DNA from 2 places in the Pulveribacter sp. genome. Region 2 is predicted to be linked to the other one. Evidence: predicted binding sites of a transcription regulator. Region 2 holds the regulator's gene; the other holds the start of a gene.
The links. Region 2 encodes NrdR, which represses ribonucleotide reductase genes. Its sites were predicted from a motif close to CACNANATNTNGTG; they were not measured.

Region 1: a site for NrdR is predicted at 6,692-6,705, ahead of RT282_RS13130 (ribonucleoside-diphosphate reductase subunit alpha). Genes of this name have one in related genera too.

What each region holds. Positions count from the first base shown of each region.
Region 1 covers NZ_DAMATK010000004.1:124,612-134,214, reverse strand. The annotation lists gene RT282_RS13165 (amino acid deaminase) at 1-159, opposite strand, end outside; gene ffh (signal recognition particle protein) at 391-1,773, opposite strand; gene RT282_RS13155 (cytochrome c biogenesis protein CcsA) at 1,863-2,660, shown strand; gene RT282_RS13150 (PP0621 family protein) at 2,660-2,878, shown strand; gene RT282_RS13145 (ATP-binding protein) at 2,884-4,572, shown strand; gene RT282_RS13140 (sigma-54 dependent transcriptional regulator) at 4,583-6,019, shown strand; gene ampD (1,6-anhydro-N-acetylmuramyl-L-alanine amidase AmpD) at 6,003-6,596, shown strand; gene RT282_RS13130 (ribonucleoside-diphosphate reductase subunit alpha) at 6,838-9,603, shown strand, end outside.
Region 2 covers NZ_DAMATK010000002.1:42,489-52,091, forward strand. The annotation lists gene RT282_RS06455 (HAD-IA family hydrolase) at 1-148, shown strand, start outside; gene RT282_RS06460 (alpha/beta hydrolase) at 240-1,046, opposite strand; gene RT282_RS06465 (O-acetylhomoserine aminocarboxypropyltransferase) at 1,046-2,368, opposite strand; gene RT282_RS06470 (CBS domain-containing protein) at 2,477-2,941, shown strand; gene aroC (chorismate synthase) at 3,040-4,137, shown strand; gene nrdR (transcriptional regulator NrdR) at 4,272-4,721, opposite strand; gene glyA (serine hydroxymethyltransferase) at 4,744-5,988, opposite strand; ZMP/ZTP riboswitch at 6,029-6,198, opposite strand; gene RT282_RS06490 (lytic transglycosylase domain-containing protein) at 6,228-7,076, opposite strand; gene RT282_RS06495 (DUF349 domain-containing protein) at 8,064-9,603, shown strand, end outside.

The sequences.
Region 1 (9,603 bases), on a different contig from region 2:
AGCCGAGCGGCGCAGCACCGCCAGCGGTAGCGGCAGATCGTCCGCCAGCACGTTCCAGCCACGCTGGGCAATGGCACTGGCAGGGCCTGGCGCAGCCGCCGCCGGAAAGCCCTTGAAGGACGGGTCGAGAAAAAAATCAGCAACAGCCACGGTCATCATGCCTTTCCATCGTCGCGCCAGCGGGTGCGAGCCACACTGTCCGAAGGGAGATTCGCTGGGCTGGGCAGGTCGCCCGGCTGAAGGCAGCACCGATGATCGACAGCGGAGTGGAGATCGACGTGACGGCCTGCACGTCACGCGGCCGCGCACCGCGCAGGCACCAGTCGCTATCTTTTATATAGCTGCCAGCGCTTTATCCATAAGCGCTGGAGGCCAAAAAGACCATAAATCTCAGAAGGGCATGCCGGGCAGACCCTTCATGCCTTTCATGCCCTTCATGCCGCCCATCTTCTTCATGAGCTTCATGAGGCCGCCGCCCTTCATCTTCTTCATCATCCCCTGCATCTGCTCAAACTCGTTGAGCAGGCGGTTCACTTCCTGCACCTGAACCCCGGCGCCGGCGGCGATGCGCTTCTTGCGCGTGGCCTTGATGAGTTCGGGCTTGCGGCGCTCCTGCGCCGTCATGCTGCAGATGATGCCTTCCTTCCTGCGGATGTCGCGCTCGGCGCGGTCCATGTCCACCTGGCCGGCCTTGGCCGCCAGTTCGCTGGGCAGCTTGTCCATGAAGCTGGACAGCCCGCCCATCTGCTTCATCTGCTGCAGCTGCGACAAAAAGTCGTTCAGGTCGAAGCCGTCACCGCTCTTGACCTTGGCGGCCAGCTTTTGCGCCGCCTCCATGTCCACCCCGGCGCTGACCTGCTCGACCAGCGCCACGATGTCACCCATGCCCAGGATGCGCCCGGCATGGCGCTCGGCGTCGAACACCTCCAGCCCGTCGATCTTCTCGGACACACCGGCGAACTTGATGGGGGCACCCGTCACCTGGCGCACCGACAGCGCCGCACCGCCGCGCGAGTCGCCGTCCAGCTTGGTCAGCACGATGCCCGTGAGCGGCAGTGCCTCCTTGAAGGCGCGCGCGGTGTTCACCGCGTCCTGGCCCTGCATGGCATCGACGACGAACAGCGTCTCCACGGGCTTGAGGACGGCGTGCAAATCCTGGATCTCCTGCATCAGCACTTCGTCGATGGCCAGGCGCCCGGCCGTGTCCACCAGCAGCACGTCGAAATAGTGCTTCTTTGCATAGTCAAGCGCGGCGGCGGCGATGTCGCGGGGCTTCTGGTCGGGGCTGCTGGGGAACCACTCGGCGCCGGCCTGCCTGGTCACGGTCTTGAGCTGCTCGATGGCCGCCGGGCGGTACACGTCACCCGAGACGGTGAGCACCTTCTTCTTGCGCTTTTCCTGCAGGTGCTTGGCCAGTTTTGCCGTGGTGGTGGTCTTGCCCGCGCCCTGCAGGCCGGCCATCAGGATGACGGCGGGCGGCTGGGCGGCCAAGTTGATGTCGGCCACGCCCTCGCCCATGGTGGCGGCCAGTTCCTTGTTGACGATGCCCACCAGCGCCTGGCCGGGTTTCAGGCTGCCCAGCACCTCCTGACCCAGGGCCTTGTCCTTGACGCGAGCGATGAAGTCGCGCACCACGGGCAGGGCCACGTCGGCCTCCAGCAGGGCCATGCGCACCTCGCGCAGCATGTCCTGCACGTTGGATTCGGTGATGCGGGCCTGGCCGCGCATCTCCTTGACGAGACGGGTGAGTTTGTCGGTAAGCGCGGAGGCCATGGCTGCTTGCTCCAGAGGCGCCGGCAGCGCTGCGACAGCGGCCGGCCGGGCGGGCGCCGCCCGGTGGCGGACGGCTAAACTGCGAACCCATGATTTTACCCAGCGCATCCCTGGCCAGTTGGCTGCTGGCAGGCGCCGCGGCTCTGGCCTATGGTGCGGCGGCGGCCGCTGCCGCACGCACCGGCGGCACGCGCAGCCCCTGGGCCATGGCACCGGCTTGGTTGCTGCACGCAGCCGCCCTGGCTTGGAGCCTGCTGGGCAACGTGCCGCACTTCGGCTTTGCGCCAGCGCTGTCCATGACGGCGTGGCTGGTGCTCACCGCCTATGCCGTGGAGCACCAGCTGTTCCCGCAGATGCGCGCCCGCGCCATGCTCAGTGCCCTGGGGGCCGCGGCCGTCGTGCTGGCAGCAATATTTCCTGGCCGGGCACTGCACGTGTCGGCTTCGCCCTGGCTGGCACTGCACCTGACGCTGGGCATTGCCTGCTACGGCCTGTTCGCGGCGGCCGTGATCCACGCCTGGCTCATGGGCCGGGCCGAGCGGCAAATGCGCCAGGCGGCCGAGCTGTCCAGCAGCCTGCCGCTGCTGACGCTGGAGCGCCTCACCTTCCGCTTCGTGGCCGCCGGCTTCGTTTTGCTGTCGGCCACCCTGGCCGCCGGCTGGCTGTTCAGCGAGGTGCTGTACGGCCGCGCCTGGCGCTGGGACCACAAGGCCGTGTTCTCGGTACTGGCCTGGATCACCTTCGCCGTGCTGCTGCTGGGCCGCGCCCGCTTCGGCTGGCGTGGGCGCAAGGCAGTACGCGTGCTCTACGCCGGCGCGGCGCTGCTGCTGCTGGCCTACGCCGGCTCGCGCTTCGTCATGGAAGTGGTGCTGGAGCGGGTGACCTGATGCTGAAATACCTGGTACTGCTGGCCGTGGTGGCCGTGGTCTACGGCCTGTGGCGCAGCGGCCAGCGCCGGGCGGCCCCGCCTCCACCGCCTGCCAGCAAGCCTCTGCCCGAACCCATGGTGCGTTGCGCGCGCTGCGGCGTGCACCTGCCGCGTTCGCAGGCCCTGCAGCAGGACGGGCGCTGCTACTGCAGCCCCGCGCACCAGCGCGAGGGCTGAGGCGCGTGCGCTCGCCGCCCACGCTTGCGCAGGGCAACCTGCCCTTCGCGCGGCTGTGGCACGCCTTCCTGACCGCGCGCGTCATGGTGGCGCTGGCCCTGGTGCTGCTGGTGCTGACGGGCTCGGCCGTGAACCAGCTGGCCAGCCCGCTGCTGCTTCTGGCCAGCGGCCTGTATTTCATCGCCACGCTGTCGCTGCGCGCCTTCGGCCGGCGTACGCCGCCGCCGCCCCAACCGGGGCTGCACTGGCTCTCCACCATTGGCGTGGATCTGGTGCTTATCGCCGTGCTGCAGGCGCTGCAAAGCGGCAGCTCGGTGAACTTCACGCCGCTGTTCGGGCTGCCGCTGCTGCTGGCCTCGGTGCTGGGCACGCTCACCCTGGCGCTGGGCACGGCCGCCTGCGCCACGCTGTTGCTGCTGGGCTGGGCCGTAGGGGCTGGCGGCACCGACAACGCCCCCATGTACCTGCAGGCGGCCCTGACCGGCACCGGCTACTTCGTCGTCGCCTACCTGACCCACCTGTTGGCCGCACGGCTGATCAGCGAACAGGAGACGGCCCAGCGCAGCCAGATGGACGCCCGCACGCAGCGCGCCGTGAGCGCCCTGGTCATGCAGCACGTGGCCGACGGCGTGCTGGTACTGGACACCGAGGGTCAGGTGCGACTGGCCAACCCGGCCGCTCTGCTGCTGCTGGGCCCGCACGCCGAAGGCGGCGTGCCCTTCGCGCTGGGGCACCACGGCGCCTGGGCGCCACTGCTGGCGCTGGCGCGCGAAACCTTCGCACTGCAGGTGCCGCAGACGGTGGACGTGAACATACTGCACGGCGGCGTGGCCCCCATGGCCCTGCGCGTGCGCAGCTGGCCCACCCACACGCGCGCCGCCGCCCTCAGCGCCGACGAGGAGCCGCTGTGCGTGATGTTCCTGCACGACCTGCGCGAGATGGAGGCGCGCCTGCGCACCGAGAAGCTGGCCGCCATGGGCCGCATGTCTGCCGCCGTGGCCCACGAGATCCGCAACCCGCTGGCCGCCATCTCCCAGGCCAACGAGCTGCTGGCCGAAGACCTGTCCGACCCGGCCCACCAGCGGCTGACCAGCATGGTGCGGCAAAACGCCGAGCGCCTGGTGCGCATCACCGAAGAGGTGCTGGACATCGCCCGCGTGCAGCACCGGCCGCAGCACGCCGAACCGGCCATGGTGGCGCTGGACGAGGCGGTGCGCCAGATCTGGGTCGACTGGCAGGCCCATGATCCGGCCAGGCGGCAGGGGCAGCTCAAGCTGGAGGCGGGTAGCGTCCAGGTGGAATTCGACCCGGAGCACCTGCGCCGCGTGCTGGTGAACCTGCTGGACAACGCCCTGCGCTACATGAGCCCGCATGCCAACTCGCTGTGCGTGTCCACGCGCACCACGCCCAGCGGTCGGGCCGGGCTGCAGATCTGGAGCGACGGCGCGCCGCTGGACCAGAGCGTGGAGCGCCACCTGTTTGAACCCTTCTTTTCGTCCGAGAGTCGCTCCAGCGGCCTGGGCCTGTACATCTGCCGCGAGCTGTGCCAGCGCCACGGCGCCGCCATCAGCTACCAGCGGACCAGCCGCAGCCTGTCGCGTGGCGAAGTGCCGGGCAACGCTTTTACGGTCCTGTTCCGTGGCAGCAACCTCTCGGCCAGCACGCCGTCGCTGTTTGACACAATCGGGCACTGAAGCAACGCCCATGAACACACCTGCCGCCGCCTCCATCCTTGTCGTCGACGACGAACCCGACCTGCGCACGCTGTACGAACTGACGCTGCTGCGCGAGGGCTACCGGGTGGAGGCCGCCGCCAGCGTGGCCGAGGCGCGCGAGCAGTTGTCGGCGCAAAAGTTCGACGTGGTCATCAGCGACATGCGCCTGCCCGACGGCGTCGGCATGGACCTGCTGCACCATCTGCGCGAGCAGCAGCGGCGCGAGCGCTGCGTGGTCATGACCGCCTACGGCTCGGCCGAGAACGCCGTGGAGGCGCTGCGCGCCGGCGCCTTCGACTACCTGACCAAGCCGGTGGACCTGAAGCAGTTCCGCGCCGTGGTGGCCTCCGCCATCCAGGGCATGGGCGGCGTGCCGGCGCCCCAGCGCGGCGTGCGCGCCAAGGTCCCGGCGCAAGCTCAGGATGCATTGGAGCGCCTGATCGGCGAATCCAGCGCCATGCGCGCCGTCAAGCAGCGCATCGCCAAGGTGGCGCGCAGCATGGCGCCGGTGCTGGTGCGCGGCGAGTCGGGCACGGGCAAGGAGCTGGTGGCACGCGCCCTGCATGCCAGCAGCCAGCGCGCTGGCGGGCCGCTGGTGGCCGTCAACTGCGGCGCCATCCCCGAGAACCTTCTCGAGGCGGAGTTCTTCGGCGCCCGCAAGGGCTCCTATACTGGCGCTAGCCAGGATCGCGAGGGCTTCTTCCAGGCGGCGCGCGGGGGCACGCTGTTCCTCGACGAGATCGGCGACCTGCCGCTGCCCATGCAGTCCAAGCTGCTGCGCGCCATCCAGGAGCGCAGCGTGCGCCCGCTGGGCTCCACGCAGGAGGAGGCGGTGGACGTGCGCATCGTCAGCGCCACGCACCGCGACCTGGCCGCCGACGTGCAGGCCGGGCGCTTTCGCCAGGATTTGTACTATCGCCTGAACGTCATCGAGGTGGTGGTGCCGCCGCTGCGCGAACGCCGCGAGGATCTGCCGGCCCTGTGCGCGGCGCTGCTGGCGCGCATCCAGGAGGAAGGCGGCATTGCCGTGCCGCCCCTGACGGACGCCGCCCTGCAGCAGCTGGCGCGCCATCCGCTGACCGGCAACGTGCGCGAGCTGGAGAACCTGCTGCACCGCGCCGTGGCCCTGAGCGACGGGCGCGAGCTGCACATCGAGGACCCCGAGCCGGGCGCCGCTGCCGCGCCCACAGGCACCCTTGCCGTCTCCCCTGCGGGCCCCGCCCCGGCCGACATGCCGGGCGACCTGCAGGCCTGGCTGGACCAGCAAGAGCGCGAAATCCTAGTGCGCGCGTTGCACGAATCAGGCTTCAACCGCACGGCGGCCGCGGCGCGCCTGGGCATCAGCCTGCGGCAGATCCGCTACCGCATCGCGCGGCTGGACATCGCCGTGCCGCAGGGCGGCGACGAGCATGGCGACGCGCAGTAGCGGCCCGTGGCGCGGCGGCTGGCTGGCCGGCGCGCGCCGCCTGCCCTCGCCCAACGAGGGCGAGCGGCCCGCCGGTGCCCAGGTGGACCTGATCGTCGTGCACTCCATCAGCCTGCCGCCGGGCAGCTACGGCGGCGGGCAGGTGCAGCGGCTGTTCACCAACCGGCTGGACTGGGACGCCCACCCCTACTTCATGCAGATCGCCGGGCTGCAGGTGTCCAGCCACTTCTTCATCGAGCGCACGGGCGTGGTCTGGCAGTTCGTGGACGCCGAACGGCGCGCCTGGCACGCGGGACGCTCGCACTACCGCGGGCGCGACAACTGCAACGATGACTCGGTAGGCATCGAGCTGGAAGGGCTGGAGGGCTTGCGCTTCGAGCCGGCCCAGTACGCCGCCCTGCTGCGGCTGTGCCGGGCCCTGATGCAGCGCTTTCCGATCCGCTTCATCGCCGGCCATGAACACATCGCCCCGCAGCGCAAGGACGACCCGGGCAGCGGCTTCGAATGGCACCGCATGTGGCGCGCCCTGGCCGGCAGCGGCGTGCTGCTGCCGCCCGGCACGGCCGCGCGCCCCTGACGGCCGGCCAACTCCCCGCCCGGGCGCTGTCAACCGGGCACGCCCCAGTGTCAGAAAACTTCGCCAATCGGGGTTTGACGCTTGCACCGCCAGAACACTACCTATAGTGTTCTACACTAGCAGACCACGCTAAATCTAGTGCCCGACGTACAGGTCGCGGCACCCGGCCTGCAGCCTGGCCGGCGCGCTGCCGCGCCCGCCTTGCGCCGCCCGTCCGACGCCCTCCCCGGAAAGGAAAACCATGCAAGTTGTCTCTCCCTCGGCCCTGGCCGACACTCCGCGCGCCCCCCAGGCGTCCCCCGCCACGGTCCAGCCTGCGGGCATGGGCAGCGCGCTCGAGCACTACCAGATCATCCGGCGCAACGGCGCCGTCGTGCCCTTCGAGCCGCAGAAGATCGCCGTCGCCATGATGAAGGCCTTCCTGGCCGTGCATGGCGCGCAGGGCGCGGCCTCGGCCAGTGTGCGGGAGATCGTGGACGAGCTGACGCAGACGGTCATGCGCGCCCTCATGCGCTCGCGCCCGGCGGGCGGCACCTTCCACATCGAGGACGTGCAGGACCAGGTGGAGCTGGGCCTGATGCGCGGCGGCCACCACGAGGTGGCGCGCGCCTATGTGCTGTACCGCGAGCGCCGCGCGCAGGAGCGCGCGCACCAGCGCGAGCAGCTCATGCCGCAGATGCCGGCCCTGTTCGTGCAGGACGGCGGCCAGCGTGTCGAGCTGGACGTGCTGCGCCTGCAGGCGCTGATCGAATCTGCCTGCGCCGGCCTGGGCGAGGACGTGCAGGCAGCGCCCATCGCCGCCGAGACGCTGCGCAACCTGTACGACGGCGTGCCCATGGGCGAGGTGTACAAGGCCTCCATCCTGGCCGCGCGTACGCTGATCGAGAAAGACCCTGGCTACACCTACGCTACCGCGCGCCTGCTGCTGCACACCATCGTGCGCGAGGTGCTGGGCCGCGACGTGGCGCCTGCAGAAATGGCCGCCGCCTACGTGCAGCACTTCCCGCAGTTCGTGCAGCGCGGCGTGGATCACGAGCTGCTCGACCCCGCCCTGCTGCAGTTCGACCTGCCTCGCCTGGCTGCAGCCCTGAAGGCAGAGCGCGACCAGCAGTTCGACTACCTTGGCCTGCAGACGCTGTACGACCGCTATTTCCTGCACGTGGACAAGGCGCGCATCGAGCTGCCCCAGTCGTTCTTCATGCGCGTGGCCATGGGCCTGGCCTTGAAGGAGGACGACCGCAATGCCCGCGCCATCGAGTTCTACGAGCTGCTGTCGTCGTTCGACTTCATGAGCAGCACGCCCACGCTGTTCAACAGCGGCACGCTGCGCTCGCAGCTGTCCTCGTGCTACCTGACCACGGTGCCCGACGAGCTGGGTGGCATCTACGAGTCCATCAAGGAAAACGCCCTGCTGTCCAAGTTCGCCGGTGGCCTGGGCAACGACTGGACGCGCGTGCGCGCCCTGGGCGCGCGCATCAAGGGCACCAACGGCGAGTCGCAGGGCGTGGTGCCCTTCCTCAAGGTAGTCAACGACACGGCCGTAGCCGTGAACCAGGGCGGCAAGAGGAAGGGCGCCGTCTGCGCCTACCTGGAAACCTGGCACCTGGACGTGGAGGAGTTCCTGGAGCTGCGCAAGAACACCGGCGACGACCGCCGGCGCACGCACGACATGAACACCGCCAACTGGATCCCCGACCTGTTCATGAAGCGCGTCATGGACAAGGGTCAGTGGACGCTGTTCTCGCCGTCCGACGTGCCCGAGCTGCACGACCTGTACGGCCAGGCCTTCGAGCGCGCCTACACCGCCTACGAGGCCCAGGCCGACAGCGGCCAGCTCAAGCTGTTCAAGCGCGTGCCGGCCGTGGATCTGTGGCGCAAGATGCTCTCGATGCTGTTCGAGACGGGCCACCCCTGGATCACCTTCAAGGACCCGTGCAACATCCGCTCGCCCCAGCAGCACGTGGGCGTGGTGCATTCCAGCAACCTGTGCACCGAGATCACGCTGAACACCAGCGACACCGAGACGGCCGTGTGCAACCTGGGTTCGGTCAACCTGTCGCGCCACCTCAAGGACGGCCGCATCGACCACGACAAGCTGCGCAGCACCATCGCCACGGCCATGCGCATGCTGGACAACGTCATCGACATCAACTACTACGCCGTGGACAAGGCGCGCCAGTCCAACCTGCGCCACCGCCCGGTGGGCCTGGGGCTGATGGGCTTCCAGGATGCGCTGTACGAGCTGCGCGTGCCGTATGCGAGCGACGCGGCCGTGCAGTTCGCCGACGAGTCCATGGAGGCCATCTGCTACTACGCCTACCTGGCCTCCACCGAGCTGTCGCGCGAGCGCGGCACGTATGAGAGCTACGACGGCTCGCTGTGGTCGCGCGGCATCCTGCCGCTGGACTCGCTGGAGCTGCTGGCGCGCGAGCGCGGCGGCCACGTGGAAGTGGACCGCAGCACGCGCCTGGACTGGGAGGCCCTGCGCAGCCAGATAGCGCAGCACGGCATGCGCAACTCCAACTGCGTGGCCATCGCGCCCACGGCCACCATCTCCAACATCGTGGGCGTGGACGCGTCCATCGAGCCCTCGTTCGGCAACCTGTCCGTCAAGTCCAACCTCTCGGGCGAGTTCACCGTCATCAACCAGTACCTGGTGCGCGACCTGAAACGCCTGAAGCTGTGGGACGACGTGATGGTCATGGACCTCAAGCACTTCAAGGGCTCGCTCGCTCCCATCGACCGCGTGCCGCAAGACATCAAGCGGCTGTACGCCACGGCCTTCGAGGTCGAGCCCGCATGGCTGGTGGAGGCTGCCGCACGGCGCCAGAAGTGGATCGACCAGGCGCAGAGTCTGAACATCTACATGGCCGGCGCCTCGGGCAAAAAGCTCGACGAGACCTACAAGCTGGCCTGGCTGCGCGGCCTGAAGACCACCTACTACCTGCGCACGCAAAGCGCTACGCACGTCGAGATGAGCACGGTGAACAAGCGCCAGCTCAACGCC
Region 2 (9,603 bases):
CGATGCGCTGCTGGACACGCGCGGCGCGCTGGACGCCGGCCTGCAGGCCGCCTGGCTGAACACCACCGGCGCGGCCTGGACGCATGGCGGCCCCGCACCGCACGCCACGGTGGCCAGCCTCGGCGCCCTGTGCCAGCTGCTGCGGTAGCGCCGCGGCGCCAGCCATCGCTGCCACCCGGTTTGCTATTAAAAAAGGAGCTGCCAGCGACCGTAGTACAAGCGCTGGCGGCTGATTTGGCTTAGCTCAAAAAGTCGCGGATGGCCGCCAGCGTCTCGTGCGGCGCTTCGGTCATCTGGTTGTGGCCCACGGGCAGGTGCACCACGGTGACCTGCTTGCCGGCGGCGCGTGCACCGTCGATCAGGCCCTTGGCAGCCTTGGGGCTGGTCATCTGGTCGCGCGCGCCCAGGGCGAACAGCACCGGGCACTGGATGGCCGCGATCGCCGCCTCGCCGCCGGCGTAGCTGTCGCAGGCCACGAAGCCGCGGTGGAACACGTTGGCCTGTCGGTTGCCCTGCATCACGCGCCGCCCCAGCGCCATGCCGGCGCCGTAGACCCAGAAGCCCGCCCCGGTGGGAGGCGCCAGCGTGCTGCGCGAGAACACGTTGACCATCTTCAGGGCCGCTTCGGGCGTGTCCTGCGAGGACTGGATCAGCGCCGGCGAGACCTTCATCGGGTAGGCCGTGCCCACCAGCACCAGGTGGCTGATGCGCTCACCTAGGCGCGCGGCCGTCTCCAGCGCGATCAGCGAGCCCCAGCTGTGCCCGACCAGTGCGGCGCGCTGCACGCCGGCGGCGTCCAGCAGTCCGGCGATGAAATCCGCCGCCTGCTCGACGCTCTGGGGCGCCTCTCCGCCGCTCCTGCCGTGGCCGGGCAGGTCCACGGCCAGCACGTTCCAGCCGTGCGTGGCCATGTAGCGGCTTTGCCAGGCCCAGACGCTGTGGTCGCCCAGCACGCCGTGGATGAAGACCACCGTGGGCTTGGCCGCGTCGAAGGCCCGGCCGCCGGTGTAACAGTAGGCGCTGGCGCCGTTGACTTGGTAGTTCATCACGCACCTGCCTTTCCGCCAAACTTCTCTGCGGCCTTGAGGGCGCGCTTGAGGTCGTCGATCAGGTCATCCGCCTCCTCTAGGCCGATGGACAGGCGGATCGTGCCCTGGCTGATGCCGCCGGCCGCCAGCGCCTCGTCGCTCATGCGGAAGTGCGTGGTGCTGGCCGGGTGGATGACCAGGCTCTTGGCGTCGCCCACGTTGGCCAGGTGGCTGAACAGCTGCAGGTTCTCGATGAACTTCTTGCCCTGCGCGCGGCTGCCCTTGATATCGAAGCTGAACACGGAGCCGGCGCCGCGCGGCAGCAGCCTTTGCGCCAGCTGGTGGCTGGGGTGCGTCTCCAGCATGGGGTGGCCCACGCGCGAGACAAAGGGGTGGCTGGCCAGGAACTGCACCACTTTCTCGGTGTTGCGCACGTGCCGCTCCATGCGCAGCGGCAGCGTCTCGATGCCCTGCAGGATGGTCCAGGCCGAATGCGGGCTCATGCAGGCGCCGAAGTCGCGCAGGCCTTCACGCCGCGCGCGCAGCAGGAAGGCGGCGACGCTGGACTCCTCGGTGAACACCATGCCGTGAAAGCCGTCGTAGGGCTCGGTCAGCTCGGGGAATTTGCCCTGGGCCGCGCCGCCCTCCCAGTCGAAGCGCCCGCCATCGACCAGCACGCCGCCGATCACCGTGCCGTGGCCCGACAGGAACTTGGTGGCCGAGTGGTAGACCAGGTGCGCGCCGTGCTCGAAGGGCTTGATCAGCCAGGGCGAGGTGAGGGTGGAGTCCACCAGCAGCGGCACGCCCGCGTCCTCGGCGATCTGGGCGATGGTGGGGATGTCCAACACGTCCATGCCCGGGTTGCCCACGGTCTCGCCCAGCAGCAGCCGGGTGTTGGGTCGGATGGCGGCGCGCCAGCCGTCGATGTCGCCGGGCTTGACGAAGCTCGTCTCGATGCCGAAGCGGCGCAGCGTGTAGTGCAGCAGGTTCTGCGAGCCGCCGTACAGCGCGGTGCTGGCGACGATGTGCCCGCCCGCGCCCATCAGCGTGGCGACGGCCAGGTGCAGCGCGGCCTGGCCGCTGGCGGTGGCGATCGCGCCCACGCCGCCCTCCAGCGCGGCGACGCGCTGCTCCAACACGTCGGTGGTCGGGTTGCTCAGGCGGCTGTAGACGTGGCCGGGGCTTTCCAGGTTGAACAGGGCGGCGGCGTGATCGCTGGACTGGAAGACGAACGAGGTCGTCAGGTACAGCGGCGTGGCGCGCGCGCCGGTGGTCGGGTCCGGCTGGCTGCCCGCGTGCAGCGCGAGCGTGTCGAAGCCAGGGTCGGAATATCCGGGCATCCGTGTCTCCAAAGTGGTCAATGCGCCGGGGATTGTGGGCTATATTTTCGCGAGCATCCGGCGCACGGCGCGCCTGCCTGCCCCGAAAGCGACACCGAGAGACATCCCATGAAAGTCAGCGACATCCTGCGCGTCAAAGGCAACACCCTCTACACCGTCACGCCCGACGAGCCGCTGGCGCAGGCCGTGCAGACCATGGCCGAGAAAGACATCGGCTCGCTGGTGGTGATGGAGCACGGCGATCTGGTGGGCATGCTCACCTTCCGCGAGGTCATTGGACACCTGTCCCGGCAGGGAGGAAGCCTAGGCACGACACTGGTGCGCACCGCCATGGACGACGCGCCGCTGACCTGCACGCTGGAGACCGACATGGACGAGGTGCGACGCATGATGCTGGGCCGCCACGCCCGCTACATGCCGGTCATGGAAAACCGCATGCTGATGGGCGTGGTCAGCTTCTACGACGTGGCCAAGGCCGTGGTGGACGGGCAGAACTTCGAGAACAAGCTGCTCAAGGCCTATATCCGCGACTGGCCGCAGGAAGAATCCAGCGGCCAGCAGCAGCCGGGCTGAGCGCAGCTTTCATAGCCAAAGATGGCTCCAGCCCTTGCTGTATAAGCGCTGGCAGCTCACTTTTTATGAGCACGGGGCTGGGCGATAATCCCGGTCCTATGAGCGGCAACACACTCGGCACCCTGTTTTGCGTCACCAATTTCGGTGAATCCCACGGCCCGGCCATCGGCTGCGTGATCGACGGCTGCCCGCCGGGCATGGCACTGGCGGAGGCCGACATCCAGCACGACCTGGACCGCCGCCGTCCCGGCACCAGCCGGCATGTCACGCAGCGGCGCGAACCCGACGCGGTGGAGATCCTGTCCGGCGTGTACGAGGGCCGCACCACCGGCACGCCGATCGCCCTGCTGATCCGCAACCAGGACCAGCGCAGCAAGGACTACGGGGACATCGCCCAGAGCTTTCGCCCCGGCCACGCCGACTACACCTACTGGCACAAGTACGGCCTGCGCGACCCGCGCGGCGGCGGGCGTTCGTCCGCACGCCTGACGGCTCCCACCGTGGCTGCCGGCGCCGTGGCGCGCAAGTGGCTGAAGGAAAAATACGGCACCGAGCTGCGCGCCTGCATGACGCAGCTGGGCGAACTGGACATTCCCTTCGAGTCCTGGGAGCACGTGCCCCGCAACCCCTTCTTCGCCCCGGTCGCCGACGTGCAGCGCTACGAGGACTACATGGACCGGCTGCGCAAGGCCGGCGACTCCTGCGGTGCGCGCATCCGCGTGCAGGCGGCGAACGTGCCCGTGGGCCTGGGCGAGCCCCTGTACGACCGGCTGGACGCGGACATCGCCCACGCCATGATGGGCCTGAACGCGGTGAAAGCGGTGGAGATCGGCGCCGGCTTCGCCAGTGCGGCGCAGCGCGGCACGGTGCACGGCGATTCGCTCACCCCCCAGGGCTTTGCCAGCAACCACGCGGGCGGCATCCTGGGCGGCATCAGCACGGGGCAGGACATCGAGGTCAGCATCGGCATCAAGCCCACCAGTTCCATCCTCAGCCCGCGCCAGTCCATCGACGTGCACGGCCAGAGCGTGGAGGTGGTGACCAAGGGGCGGCACGACCCCTGCGTGGGCATCCGCGCCGCGCCGATCGCCGAGGCGCTGCTGGCGCTGGTGCTGATGGACCATGTCCTGCGCCACCGGGCGCAGTGCGGCGACGTGCACCAGGCCGTGGGCCCCATCGCCGCCAGCGCGGGCTGAAACCGGCGCTTGCGGCCAGTTCACAAGACAAGGGCCGCAGTTGCGGCCCTGGTGCTGTGAAATGATGGCAAAAAACGGCTCTGTCGCCCGCCAGCTAAGCGCAGGCAGCTACTAAAACCGTAGCGCCAGTCGCTTCACTTGCCCACCTCGTCGACCAGCGCGCGGAACTCGTGCACGTCCTCGAAGCTGCGGTACACGCTGGCAAAGCGCACGTAGGCCACCTTGTCGAGCTTCTGCAGCTCGCGCATGACCAACTCGCCCAACGTGCTGGACAGCATCTCGCGCTGGCCCAGGTTCAGCAGCCGTTCCTCGATGCGCTCAATGGCGCTGTCGATCTGCACCGTGCTCACCGGGCGCTTGCGCAGCGCCAGCTGGAAGGACGCGAGCAGCTTGGCGCGGTCGTACTCCACGCGCCGCCCGTCCTTCTTGACGATGGTCGGAAAGTTGACTTCCGGCCGCTCGTACGTGGTGAAGCGCTTGTCGCACGCGGCGCAGCGCCGGCGCCGGCGCACCAGCGTGCCGTCCTCGGACACGCGGGTTTCTGCGACCTGCGTCTCCGGGTGGCTGCAGAAAGGGCACTTCACGCTGGCGTGGCCCGGCGGGCGTTCAGCGGTAGACCGGGAAGCGGCTGGTCAGTTCGTGCACCTTGGCGCGCACTGCGGCCAGGTGGCCCTCGTCGTGCGGGTTCTCCAGCACATCGGCCAGCAGGTTGGCCGTCAGGCGCGTCTCTTCTTCCTTGAAGCCGCGCGTGGTGATGGCTGGCGTGCCCACGCGGATGCCGCTGGTCACCATGGGCTTTTCCGGGTCGTTGGGAATGGCGTTCTTGTTGATGGTGATGTGCGCCTTGCCCAGGGCCGCCTCGGCTTCCTTGCCGGTGATGCCTTTGGCGCGCAGATCCACCAGCATGACGTGGCTTTCCGTGCGGCCGCTGACGATGCGCAGGCCGCGCGCCGTCAGCGTTTCGGCAAAGACCTTGGCGTTCTTCACCACCTGCTGCTGGTAGGTCTTGAACTCGGGCGACAGCGCTTCCTTGAAGGCCACGGCCTTGGCGGCGATGACGTGCTCCAGCGGCCCCCCTTGCAAGCCGGGGAAGATGGCGGAATTGAGCGCCTTCTCGTGCTCGGCCTTCATCAGGATGATGCCGCCGCGCGGGCCGCGCAGGCTCTTGTGCGTGGTGGAGGTGACCACATCGGCAAAAGGCACCGGGTTGGGGTATTCGCCCGCGACTACCAGGCCGGCGTAATGGGCGATGTCCACCCAGAAGATGGCGCCGACTTCCTTTGCGATCTTCGCAAAGCGCTCGAAGTCGATGCGCAGGGCATAGGCCGAGGCGCCGGCGATGATCAACCTGGGCTTGTGCTCGCGTGCCTTGGCCTCCAGGGCGTCGTAGTCGATCTCTTCCTGGGCGTTCAGGCCATAGGAGACCACGTTGAACCACTTGCCGCTCATGTTCAGCGGCATGCCGTGCGTCAGGTGCCCGCCCTCGGCCAGACTCATGCCCAGGATGGTGTCGCCGGGCTTGCAAAAAGCCATCAGCACGGCCTGGTTGGCCTGCGAGCCGGAGTTGGGTTGCACATTGGCCGCCTCGGCGCCGAACAGCTGCTTGATGCGGTCGATGGCCAGCTGCTCGATCACGTCCACGTTCTCGCAGCCGCCGTAGTAGCGCTTGCCGGGGTAGCCCTCGGCGTACTTGTTGGTCAGCTGGGAGCCCTGTGCAGCCATGACGGCGGGCGAGGCGTAGTTTTCGCTGGCGATCAGCTCGATGTGCTCTTCCTGGCGGACGTTTTCGGCCTGAATGGCAGCCCACACCTCGGGATCGGTTTGTTCGACAAGGATGTTGCGTTGGTACATGGTTGGCAGTCTGATGAACGTGTGCCCCCCGAAGGCTTCCAGGGGCTGCCCAGGCGAACGACGGATCGCGGCAAAGGCAGCCCGTTGGGGCTGCCCGCGCGGTACGCTTCCCAGTGGTTGGCAGGAAAGGCATGCCTCCTGCAGGATTTCCACGTCAGCGGCGGCGCCCTCTCAGGTGCGCCACGCCTATCGCCAGTCGCGTACCCGGCTAGTGTAGCCGAGCGCCGAGAACCAACCGGTCAGACGCCGGCCAGCATGGCCACCTTCTCGCCAGTGGGCTGCAGTGCGGCGGAGGGCGCGCTCACGTCGGCCGCCTCGGCCGGAGCCTTCGTGGACAGCACGGGCGTGGCCGGCGGCACGTTGGGGGCGGCGGCCCGTCCGCCCGCCACCTGACGCAGACGGAAGTGCTCGGCCAGCACCTTGGCGGCATAGCCGCCGTCGCTGGGCAGGTTGGCGGCGCCCACGTAGTAGCGCAGGCCCCCCTCCAGCGAGCCGGCGCGGGCGATGCATTCCTGCAGCACCTTTACGCCCACGCGCAGGTTGGCCAGGGGGTTGAAGGCTGCCAGGTGGCCGCCCACGTCCTCGTACTTGTCGGTGTGCACGCGCGTCATGACCTGCATCAGGCCTTGCGCCCCCACAGGACTCTGGGCGAAGGGATTGAAGCTCGATTCGATGGCCACGATGGCCAGGATCAGCGTCGGGTCCAGCTTGGTTCGCGTGCCGATCTCGTAGGCCTCGTTCACCAGCGCGGCCACGGGCTCGGGGGCCACGCGGTATTTCTTGCTCAGCCAGTAGGCCACGGCGGCCTGCTCGCGCGGCAGTTCCTTAGGGTTGATGGCCAGGGGGCGATCGCCCAGGGGCGGCTCGGCTTCCAGTTGCACTACCACCGGCTGGCGCGACTGCAGCCAGCCCATCAGGTGTTCCTCGCCCGCTTGACGCAGGTCGGGCCGCGCCGTCAGGGTGATGGCGACGAAGGCGACGGCCAGCCCCAGCAGGGCGAAGCTGCTGTGGGTGACTTCCAGAAAGCCATTGGCGACATCGGCGGCAAAAGTGCGAACGCCGGCGACGGCTCTTCCTGAAGCTGTCATAGCTCTCATCCTTTCTGCAAGAAACGAGTCCCGGCAAGGCGAGGCACCGCAATGCAGCGATGCAGGGGAGGGAACTCGATTTCGGGCCGGGCGTGCTCGCCCGGACTGGGTTGCCATATCGATCCGTGCCGGGCGCGCGGCGCACCGGAAACTTGCGGACCATCGGAGCCGAGAGACGGCTGGGCTAGGGTTACTACGAGGTGATGTCGTGAAGCTGGCGGATTCTAGGGGGCTGCAAAATGCTCAGTCAATACTAAGGTTTTCTTGTTTGAGACAAAAAAAGCATAAATGAACTGATTGCAACATCAGGAAACAGCTCTTGCCTGATGGGGTCGGTGCGGTTGTGTCATTGCGAAACATCGATGGAAGGGGACGCCCGCCTTTGCTAATCTTCCATTCGTCCGGCTGTGGCCGGGCGCGAAGCCAACCAGGTTCGCAGCTTTGCAAAAGGCGGCCTCCTGCGCGGCATCCCTCGGAGGCAATACTTTGCCTCCCGCACTGGGGGACTTATCTCTCCCCGAGTGCGAAAAGCGATGGCACATGGACCGCTGCGTCCGCCATCGGGCCCGGTGGAAGGCTTCCTTCCACCGGGCTTCTCTTTTTCTGCTTTTCATCAACATCGGGGCGGCCGGCAGGCATGTTTCTCTTGATGACAGCCTTGCCCTCTATATATGTATGGAGACGGCTTGGCGCTTCCTGGGAGGGGTTTAAATGAAAATGGCTGCAAACCCTTGTGTAGCAAGCGCTGGCAGCTATCAGTTTTGATAAATGTCCGCTCGCAGTGGAGATGCCTCGAATGGCTTCCGCCGCGTGGCCTTGGCAGCCCTGGCGGCCGTCTTGCAAAACCGGGCCAAAATAGCAACTTTCCCGCGGTGGCCGGACTTCCCGTCTACCCGCTTCTAGCCGCGATGACCCCCCAGCGTTCGCCGCATCCCGGTCCATCGCCCTCCTGCCAGAACCATGTTTCCTTTTTCTTCCCGCAGCAAAATGTCCGACGCTCCTGAAACCTCCCCGGTCCCGGCAAAAACCAGCGAGCCGCATCCCCTGGACGCGCTGACGGGTGGCGCCTTCTCGGCCGCGACGTCCGGCGAGCGCGCGGGGCGCATCCGCGATTGGCTGGCCACGCAGCCCCCGGTCGAGCGCCTGCAGGAGGTCTTCAAGGAACTCAGCGCGCGTGACAAGGGCGCGGCCCGTGCCGTGCGCGAGCGGCTGGACGAGATCCGCCGCGCCCAGGCGCAAGAGGCCATCGGCGCCGAATGGGCCGCCAAGGCCGAGGCACTGCTGGCCGCGCCACGCCTAAACATCGCCGACGCCCTGGCCTGGCAGCGCGACGCCGCCAAGGCCGGCGCGCCGCTGTCGCGCGAGCCGCTGTCGCAGCTCAAGGGCCAGCTGGCCGAGCGCGTCAAGGTCATTGAGGACCTGCAGCACCGCGTGCAGGTGCAGCGCGAGGCCGCCGTGCTGCTGGCCCAGCGCATCGAAGTCCTGTCTACCAAGCCCTGGAAGGACGCGCAGGCGGCCCTGGCGCTGCTGAGCTCCGACGTCGAGCGCTGGCAGGCGCAGGCGCAGGAGCTGTCCGGCGACGCCGCCTGGCCCAGCGTGGAAGCGCGCTTTCCGGCCCAGCTGGAGGCCTCGCGCGCCCAGCTGCTGGTGGTCTGGGAGGCCTTCCAGTCGGCGCTGAGCCAGACCGTCGCCGCGGCTGAGGACGCCGCGGCGCCACTGCCGCCCGTACCCGTCTGGGCCGATGAACTACGCCAGGCGCGTGGCTTGCCCACCGAGGCCGAAAAGGCCCAGGCGCGCAGCGCTGCTCCGGTCCGCCCCAAGGTGGATCCGGCCCAGCGCGAGGCAGCCCAGCAGGCAGTGCGCGAAGCCTTGGCCAAACTGGAGGAAGAGACCGCCCAGGGTCACGGCAAAGCCAGCGCCGGGGCAGCGACTGCCCTGCGCGGGGTGCTCAAGGTGCACGGCAAGCTGATCGACAACGAGCTGGAGCAGAAGGTGCATGCCGCACTGGTCGCCGCTGGCGAGCTGGAAGGCTGGCAGCGCTGGAGCGCCGACCAGGTGCGCGAAGACCTGGTCGCGCGTGCCGAGGGCCTGCTGAACCGTCCCGAAGGCCAGGCCTTGGGCGGCCGCAAGATGCAGGAAACGCTGCGCCAGCTGCGCGAGCAGTGGAAGCAGGCCGACCAGGGCGCGCCCGCCAACCATGCGCTTTGGAAGCGTTTCGACGAGGCCTGCAACGCCGCCCACAAGATCGTGGAGGCCTGGCTGGAGAAGGTGCGCGCCGAAAGCGCTCAGCACCGCGCCCAGCGCCAGGCCTTGGTGGACGAACTCAAGGCCTGGACGCAGGAGCAAACCTCCGCTACCACCCCCGACTGGAAGGCCGCCAGCCGCGCACTGCACCAGTTCAGCGAGCGCTGGCGCGCCGGCGGCCACGTCAGTGAGAAGGTGTTTGCCGAGCTGCAGCCCTTGTGGAAGGAGGCCATGGCCGAGGCCGGCGCTCCGCTGGCAGCCGCGCAAAAGGCCAGCCTGGCCC